DNA from 2 places in the Dinghuibacter sp. genome. Region 1 is predicted to be linked to the other one. Evidence: riboswitches for the same ligand, from Rfam matches in the RefSeq annotation. Region 1 holds a riboswitch; the other holds the start of a gene.
What was found. Region 1 has a riboswitch for cobalamin ahead of VL547_RS03770 (TonB-dependent receptor plug domain-containing protein). Riboswitches for the same ligand answer to the same signal wherever they lie in the genome.
Positions count from the first base shown of each region.

Region 2: another riboswitch for cobalamin. It lies ahead of metE (5-methyltetrahydropteroyltriglutamate--homocysteine S-methyltransferase); the one in region 1 lies ahead of VL547_RS03770 (TonB-dependent receptor plug domain-containing protein).

Region 1 is NZ_DATJIY010000040.1:9,063-13,479, forward strand. Features, by position in the region: gene VL547_RS03760 (efflux RND transporter periplasmic adaptor subunit) at 1-90, opposite strand, end outside; gene VL547_RS03765 (TolC family protein) at 115-1,572, opposite strand; cobalamin riboswitch at 1,611-1,810, shown strand; gene VL547_RS03770 (TonB-dependent receptor plug domain-containing protein) at 1,911-3,914, shown strand; gene VL547_RS03775 (DUF6580 family putative transport protein) at 3,927-4,417, shown strand, end outside.
Region 2 is NZ_DATJIY010000125.1:20,178-24,594, reverse strand. Features, by position in the region: gene VL547_RS11470 (alpha/beta hydrolase) at 1-106, opposite strand, end outside; gene metE (5-methyltetrahydropteroyltriglutamate--homocysteine S-methyltransferase) at 116-2,395, opposite strand; cobalamin riboswitch at 2,529-2,721, opposite strand; gene VL547_RS11460 (nuclear transport factor 2 family protein) at 2,754-3,200, opposite strand; gene VL547_RS11455 (AraC family transcriptional regulator) at 3,207-4,022, opposite strand; gene VL547_RS11450 (GlxA family transcriptional regulator) at 4,080-4,417, opposite strand, start outside.

The DNA.
Region 1 (4,417 bases):
TTTATCCCCGCCCGCTATGGCCTTGATGACCACGATGGCGATCACCACCACGACGACGATGACAAGTGTCCAAACCCAGAATTTCTTCATCTGATAAAGTTTTTGAGGATGTGATTACAGCTTTACGCCCTGACCCTTGTAAAATTCGAGCACCTTCATCTTGAACACGTAGTCGTATTGGGAGCCGAGCAGGTTGACTTTGGCTTTGAATAAATTGTTCTGGTTGGTGATATAATCGATGGTGTTCAGCAACCCTATACCGTACCGTTTGCTCGCCAGGTCGAAGGACGTCTGGGCGGTGGTGAGGGCTTTCACATTGGCCTGGTAGCGCTGGAGCGCGGCCGCGGCCGCGGAGTACGCCTGGTACACATTCTGTTTGAGGGTCAGCAGGTCGCTCTCCTTTTGCAGCTCCGCGGAACGGATGCTCAGCTTCGCCTTCCTCATATTGGTGCGCGCCAGGTTGCCGTTGAAAATAGGCACGTTCAGCTGAATACCCACCTGCTGGCCGAAGTTCTGGTCCAGTTGATTCCAATAACCCTGCCACACCTGGCCGAAGGAATTCTTTACATACCCGTATGAATAATTAGGGGCCAGTACATTGTTCACCACGCCGTTGTTGTAAACGAAATAACCGGTAGTATCGATGCCGGCCAGCTTGGGTGTGCCGGGCCGTTGCAAGGTATTGGAGAAACGGTCCCCCAAGCTTCCAAACACCTGGAGCGTGGGGTAGAGCTGCGCCCGGGCGGAGGCGTAAGCCTTGTCCGCGGCCTGTATCCGGTATTCGTTCAGCTGCGACTGGGGAAAGGTTTTTTCGGCCAGGCTGTACACCACGTCAGGTTGTAATTCCCCCAGGGATTCCACCGGGATGGTCTCCACCGCCGGGGTGTCCAGGATAAAGGGATATGCCGCGTCGAGGCTCAGGGTGGCCTTTAACTGCAGCACGTCCTGGTCGTAGGTTGCCTGCGCGGAGATCAGCGAAGCGCTGTCGCTGGCCAGCTGGGCTTCCAGCTCCGCCGCGTTGAGCTCCGGCTGGGAGCCCGCGTCCACCAGCTTCCGGGTATTGTTGAGCTGGTCGCGGCTCAGTTGCACCTGCGCCACCCCGATGTCGACCTGCTGACGGGCCGCCAGGGCGGTCAGGTAGGCGGCCGCCACGTTCAGCGCGACGTCGTTACGCACCTTGTCGATATTGGTCTTCTGGGCCATGAAGGTATACTTGTTGGACTCGATGAGCCTTCGCTGGCTGAACCAGTTGAAGAGGTTGGCGCCGCCCTGGAGCGTATAGCTTTGATAGAGGAAGTCCGTCGAGATAAAGGTGTTGGTCGCCGGGTCGACGGAATAGCCAAAACTCAAACCCAATCCCGTGCTGAACGACCATTGGCCGTATTGGGCGGACTTGCTTTGTTTATAGGTCAACTCCGCCATCCGCGAATCGATGTCTGCCTGTCGGACGGAGATATTATTGGTCATCGCGTATTCCACGCATTTGCGCAGACCCCATTTCTCCTGCGCCCGGCACAAAGCGGGCGCCGTGACAGAGGTACTGACAAGGAGCGCAAGGGTAAGTTTTCGCATACGGCAAAAATAAGTGTTCAAATTATGGAAATTAAATGATCTTTGCGCCGGATGTTGGTCCCTCTCCCCGCACGGTGTGGAAGAGGGTTAAAAGGGAAACCGGTGTAAGTCCGGTGCTATCCCCGTAGCTGTAAGCTCCACGACCCCCCTGGGCAAATGGCCACTGTTCCTCCAAGCGGAATGGGAAGGCGCCCCGGGAGGAGCAAGCCAGAAGACCTGCCATGATCCGGATTTTCCAAACGCTTTCGGGTGAAAAGCAGGAGACGGCGGAACCATGGCCGCGCCATCCTTTTTCCCACTCGATAAGTTTGTGCATTTTATTCATTACAACTATCTGCATGAACAGACTTCTCGTGTACGCGCTTTTCGTTTTATCTCCGGCCGCCCTGCTGGCTCCTTCCGCCCTGCTGGCCCAAACCTCCCCGCGTGTTTCCGATGACCGGGACACCACCCGTCAACTGGACGACATCATCGTTACGGCGGACAAGACCGCCGGCAAGCTCTCCCAGACCGGTAAGGTTGTCGACGTGATCACGCGACAGCAACTGGCCCGGAGCGGCGGCAAAAACCTGGCGCAGATCCTGGGCGAACAACCCGGCATCATCGTGGCCGGGGCGGGTAGCAACCCCGGGTCCGCCAAATCGGTCTATATGGAGGGCGCCTCCAACGGATATACGTTGCTCATGATAGACGGAGTGCCCCTCCAGGACGCATCCAGCACCGACAACAGCTTCGACCTCCGGTCGCTGACCCTGGAAGACATCGACCACATCGAAATCGTCAAGGGCAGCCAGTCGGTCCTCTACGGCTCCGACGCCATCGCCGGGGTCATCAACATCATCACCCGCAAAGGGGCCGACAAACCGGTCGCCGTCGCGGCCCAGGGCAGCCTCGGCTATTACAACACCCAGCAGGTAAACGCCTCCGTCGGCGGCAAGGTGGCAACGTTCAGCTATAACGCCGGATATGCATTCTTCCATACCGGCGGCATTTCAGAAGCCACGGACACCGTGCCTGGCGTAAAGGCCCCAGCCGACGGGTATACCCAACACAGCTTCCACGTAAACCTGGACTGGCAGGTGGCCAAGGGGCTGACGCTCTCGCCGTTTATCATTTACAGTCATTACGCGGGCCACGAGGATGGCGGCTCCTTCGCCATCGATACCAGCTATACGTATACGCTCTCCAACGTACAGGCTGGTCTCCGCTCATTGGTAAAGGTAGGCGCGGGACAACTCCACCTGGTGTATTCGTACAACCAGGCACGCCGGACGGATTACGACGACTCGCTGCCCGACCTCATGACGAAGGGCTTCTTTTCCTCCGACGCCTTTGCGGGGTACGAACACTATGCGGAGGCATATGTCAGCTATCCGCTGACCTCGTGGTGGAACCTGGTCGGCGGCATCGACTATCGTAACCTGTCCACCGAACAACAGACGCAATATATCTATCCCGGCGCGCCCCCTTCGCCGACGTCGCTTCCCCGCGACAGCGCGCACTACCACCAGATAGGCCTGTACGCATCCACGACAATCCGGTTACCCGGTCACTTGCTCCTCGACGGGGGCCTCCGGTACAATACCAATTCCAAATACGGCACCAGCACCGTCTTCAATCTCTCGCCTTCCGTGCTCATCGCCCGGCGGCTGAAGGTCTTTACCAACTTCGCCTCCGGTTACAAGATCCCTTCCCTGTACCAGTTGTATTCCCCCTACGGGAACAAGGACCTCGATCCCGCAAAGTCGCTGTCCTTCGAAGGCGGAGCGGAGTACCGGACCGGCGTCTTCCGGTTAAGGGCGACCTGGTTCGACCGCTGGATCAGGAACGAGATATTCTTTGCGTCGACCGCCACGCCGCCCTACGGCCAATACATCAACCAAAACAAGGAGCACGCGCATGGCGTAGAGCTCGAAGGCAGCTGGACCATCACCCACGGCCTCCAGCTGACCGCGAACTATACCCATGTCACCGGCACCGTCACCGATAAATCCGGCGAAAACGGCGCCGACTCCACCTACTTCAACCTCTACCGCGTGCCCAAAAACAGCGCAGGGGCCACGCTTTCCTACCAGGTCACGCCGCGTTTGTTTGTCTCGACCAACGTGCAATGGCAGGACAAGCGCATCGACCTGTACTACGACTACAATACCTACGGCGACGCGCAGGCGACCCTCCACGCCTACACCCTCTGGAATGCCTATGGGGAATACCACGTGCCGCACTGGGGTCTCAAGTTTTTTGCCGATATTCGGAATATCACGAACACGCACTTTACCGAAATCTATGGCTACAACACCCTTGGCTTTACGCTCACGGGTGGGGTCCGCATCAGCTTATAAAACGATCTTCTTATGACAGTCAAACCCAAATCCCCGGTTATACTGGCTATGCTGGCCCTGGTGGCGGCGCTCCGCGTAGTCTTCGCCACCAGTTGTCTATCGCCGCTGGCGGACTTTTCACCCATCGGGGCGATGGCGCTTTTCGGTGGGGCGTGTTTCACGGCGGCTTCCTGGCGGCGCGGCTCCAATGGGCTCCACGATGTAAGCGGGCGCCGCGCCGGCGGCTGGCTCGCGGCGTTTGGCTGGCCGTTGCTCACGCTTTGGATCAGCGACGTCTTTTTGAACCGCTTTGAATTCTACGGCCACTGGCGGCTTTTCTACTCCGGCTTCTACTGGGTGTACGGCGCTTTTGCGCTCATGGTGGTTGTCGGCCGCCTGCTGCTCACGCGTGTTACGGTGACGCGGGTGCTGCTGGCTTCCGTGGCCGCCGTCCTGATCCACTGGTTCGTCACCGATTTCGGGACCTGGCTGGAAGGCACGATGTATCCGAAGACCTTTGCGGG
Region 2 (4,417 bases), on a different contig from region 1:
AGAGGTCGAGCTTCAGGGTGTCTTTGTAGGGGACGTCCTTATATATCTGTTGGGCATGCAATGCCTGTGCGAGCCATATAAGTGAGACGAAGAGCGTGATTTTCATCCGGTAAAGTTAGCCGTTTCGGAGCGCTTCGGCGGCTTCGACCATCGCGGTCAGCGCTGCCTTTGTCTCGGGCCAGGCCCGGGTCTTCAGACCGCAGTCTGGGTTGACCCAGAGTTGTTCGGCGGGTACCACGTCCTTTGCCTTATTCAGGAGCGTCAGCATTTCCGTTTTAGATGGCACGCGGGGGGAGTGGATGTCGTAGACGCCGGGGCCGATCTCGTTGGGATACCGGAAGGTCGCGAAGGCATCGAGCAACTCCATCTGGGACCTGGAGCACTCGATGGTGATGACGTCGGCGTCCATGTCGGCGATCGCCTGGATGATGTCATTGAACTCCGAATAGCACATATGGGTGTGTATCTGCGTCGCGTCGGCGACCCCGCTGGCAGCGATGCGGAAGGCGCGGACGGCCCAGTTGAGGTATTCCTGCCAGTTGGCCTTGCGCAGGGGCAGGCCTTCGCGGATCGCGGGCTCGTCGATCTGGATGATCCGGATGCCGGCTTTTTCCAGGTCGGCGACCTCATCCCGGATGGCAAGGGCTATCTGGGCGCAGGTCAGGCTGCGCGGCTGGTCGTTGCGGACAAAAGACCATTGCAGGATGGTGACGGGGCCGGTGAGCATACCCTTGACCCACCGTTTAGTCAGCGATTGGGCATAGGAGGACCAGCGCACCGTCATGGGCTCCTTCCGGTAAACGTCGCCATATATGATAGGTGGCTTTACACAGCGGCTGCCGTAGCTTTGGACCCAACCGTTCCCGGTAAAGGCAAACCCCTCCAGCCGTTCGCCGAAATATTCCACCATATCGTTCCGCTCGAACTCGCCATGGACGAGTACGTCGATGCCGATGGATTCCTGCCAGCGGATAGCTTCCTCGGTTTCTTTGGCGATGCTATTGTCGTATTCCGTTTGCGTCAGCTCGCCTTTTTTCAGTTTAGCGCGAAGGGCCCTGATGTCGGCGGTTTGGGGGAAAGAGCCGATGGTCGTGGTGGGGAATTGCGGCAGACGCAGGGTTTCGCGCTGGCGGTTGCGGCGTTCCGGGAAAGGGTTATTCCGACGGGCGTCTCTCTCCGTGAGGGCGGCGGTCCTTGCTTTTACCTCGGGGTTATGGATAAGTGTCGAGGTGCGGCGGGTGTCGGCTTCTATTTCTATGTCGGCTGGGTTCTCCGCGAGGTTCTCTGCGAGCTTCCGAAGGGCGCTGATCTCCTGCACCTTTTGTTTGGCAAAGGCCAGCCACTGTTTGATGTGCAGGTCCGTTTCCAGGTCGAGGTCGCAGGGGACGTGGAGGAGGGAGCAGGACGGGGCGATCCAGACGCGCTCCCGGCCGATGGCATCGGTGGCTTTTTTTATGAGGTCGAGGCTCTGAAGGGTATCGTTCTTCCAGATGTTGCGGCCGTCGACTACGCCCAGGGATAAGCGGGTTTTTGCGGTGGTGAATTTCCTGGTGAGTATGTCGTCGAGCTGGGACGGGCAGCGCACCAGGTCCAGGTGAAGGGTGCCCACCGGGAGGCTGAGGGCGGTGTCGAGGTTGTCCCCGTAGCATTCGAAATAACTGGCCAGGATGATATGGAGGCCGGGGAATTTGGCGTGGATCTCCTGGTAGGTCTTCTGGAAGGCCTTTTGTTCGGTGGGGGTGAGGTCCAGCGACAAACAGGGCTCATCGAACTGAATGTAGTAGGCGCCGGCGTCGTCGAGTTTTTTGAGTACCTCGAGGTAGACGGGGAGAAGGCGTTTCAACAAGTCGAGTTTTTCGAATCCGGTTTCCTTCTCCTTTCCCAACAGCAGATAGGATACCGGGCCAAGCAATACCGGCTTAGCGTTGATACCGGCTTCTTTGGCTTCACGGTATTCATTGATCAGCTTGTTGCTGTTCAATTGGAAGGTCTGGCCGGCGGTGAATTCAGGTACGATATAGTGATAGTTGGTGTCGAACCATTTGGTCATTTCCATGGCGGTCAGGTCGTAGTCGTCTTTTTGGTATCCCCTGGCCATGGCAAAGAGCAGGTCGATGTCCGGGAGCTGTTTGTCGGTCGTCAGCGCGTGGTAGCGCCCGGGGATGGCGCCGACCATCAGGCTGGTGTCGAGCACCTGGTCGTAGTAGGAAAAATCGCCGACGGGTACGAGGTCGATACCCGCCTCCTGTTGAAGTTTCCAGTTTTGTTCGCGGATGGATCTACCCGTCGCCATCAGTTGTGTCGCGGTAATCTTGCCGGCCCAGTACTGCTCGGCGGCTTTTTTGAGCTCACGTCGGCTGCCAATCCTCGGGTAGCCTAGGTTGTGTGTTTGCATTTCGCTGCATTTTAATGGTGTAAAATGCTCTTGCTACAACGCACAATGCTGCTGTGAAAGGAAGTTGACGGACGCACGGGTCCCCTGTTGGGAGAGTATTGCATCGCACGACACCGGCTTCTATCCACGGAAGCATTGTCATTCGGCGTAGGCAGGTCTCCTGGCTTGTAACATTTTTGCCGTCCTTCCCACCTCCGGGGGAGGCAGTGGACAACTCGGGGCAAAAACGGTGGGCGTTACTTACAGTTGCGGGACAGCTTGCGATTTACACACAATTCCCTATTAACCCCGGCGCGGAACCGGGGACCTTCGTCGTTGATGAGTATAAGAAAGAGCTTTGCGGGGCGAAGGTAGGGAATTATCTATTCTCGATCCAACATACCTTTAGCTTGCGCCCGGCAAACAACCAGGCGCCGTTTTGTTTTACCATGTCGTCGTAATACCGGATACCGGCAATCATGAGCTTTTGTACGCCGTCCGGTACTTTCAGGTGGTAGGCCCGGCAATAGGTGACGCCGGTGGCCCGGTCGCCGTCGACGTGCAGGGTGCTTTGGCCGTTGAAGTGCATGGTGGACGCGTATTGGTTCAGGTCGTCGAATACGGGGAACAGGTTTTGCCTGCCGGTAACGACCTGGGTCGGCGCCGGCAGTTTTTCATCCATATATACTTCGAAACGGGTGTCCTCGGTGAAGAGAGCCATTTGGCCCCTGGCGTCGCGGGTATCCGCGCAAAAGGCGTAGGCGTCGATCAGTTCCCGGAGGGCGGTCCGGTCCTCCAGGTGTTGTACTTTTTGCTCGATGGTCATGGTATATTATTTTTTGGTGGTTACTTCGGCGGGGGTCCTCCCATACTTTTGCTTGAAGGCTGTATAAAAATGGGAAAGGTTCTCAAAGCCCAGGTCGATATAGATGTCCCGGGGTTTTTGCTTTTTCTCCCGGATGAGGTATAGCGCTTCGGAAAGGCGCTTGTTTTTGAGCCAGGTGGCGGGGGAAGTCTTAAATACCCCCGCGAAATCTCGTTTGAAACCCGTCAGGCTTCTGCCGCTTAGCCTGGCAAAGTATTCGAGGGGAGCATTATATTGGAAATTGTTGAGCATGAAAGCCTCGAGGTCCTCTTTATATGGGTCCGCAAAGTCGAATAGAAAGGTCTCGAGACCCGGGTTTAGGTGCAAGAGCAATTCGATGGCTTCGGTGGCCTTCAGGTTCAGGAGTCCTGCGCTGACATTGCTCCATCGATCTACGTAAGGGAGGAGGGATTGAAAGTAGCCCTTCCAGAAGTCGTCCTTTCGCAAGAGGATATTTTTCTTCCCCGAATACTTCTCAACGCACACGATCCCGTTTGCCTTTGAAAATTGTCGCAACCGGGTAGTGCTCAGTACTACGGAGATGCACTGGTATTTTTTACCTTCCGCGGGAATCTTGATGCTTTTGGCAAATTGGTTTCTCCGGGCGAGCAACAGGTGGCCCTCTTCCAGCACCATTTCGCCCGACTGATGATAGATGCGCGTTTGTCCCGATATCTGGTATGCCAGTACGTGTTCCGGGACAAATTGTTCATACGTGTACGCTTTGTCGAACGTACAGGAATAAACAAAGGAATCTCCTATTTGCTGGATGACGGGACGCATGGCGATACCTTAAAATTAGAATTTTAATGGGATCGTTATTTGCTGTGCGGGCCAAAATCATTTGCTGTGCAGGCCGGTGGTTTTTCCGTAGCGCTGCTGGTAGACGCGAGGGGTCATCGAAACGTATCGACGGAAGACCTTCCGGAAGTAGTCGGCGTCTTCGTAGCCGCAGCGCGAAGCGATCTGGGCGATGCCTTCGTTTTTGGTTTCCAGGAATTTTTTGGCGGCTTCGATGCGGACGCGTTGGAGGTATTCGTGGGGGGTGTTGGCGGTGGCCTGCTCGAATCGCCGGATGAGGTTCCGCACGCTCATGTGGCAACGGGCGGCCAGGTCTTGCATGGTCAGGGGCTGCTTGTAGTTCTTTTCTATGTATTGCTGCACTTTGGCGATGGCTT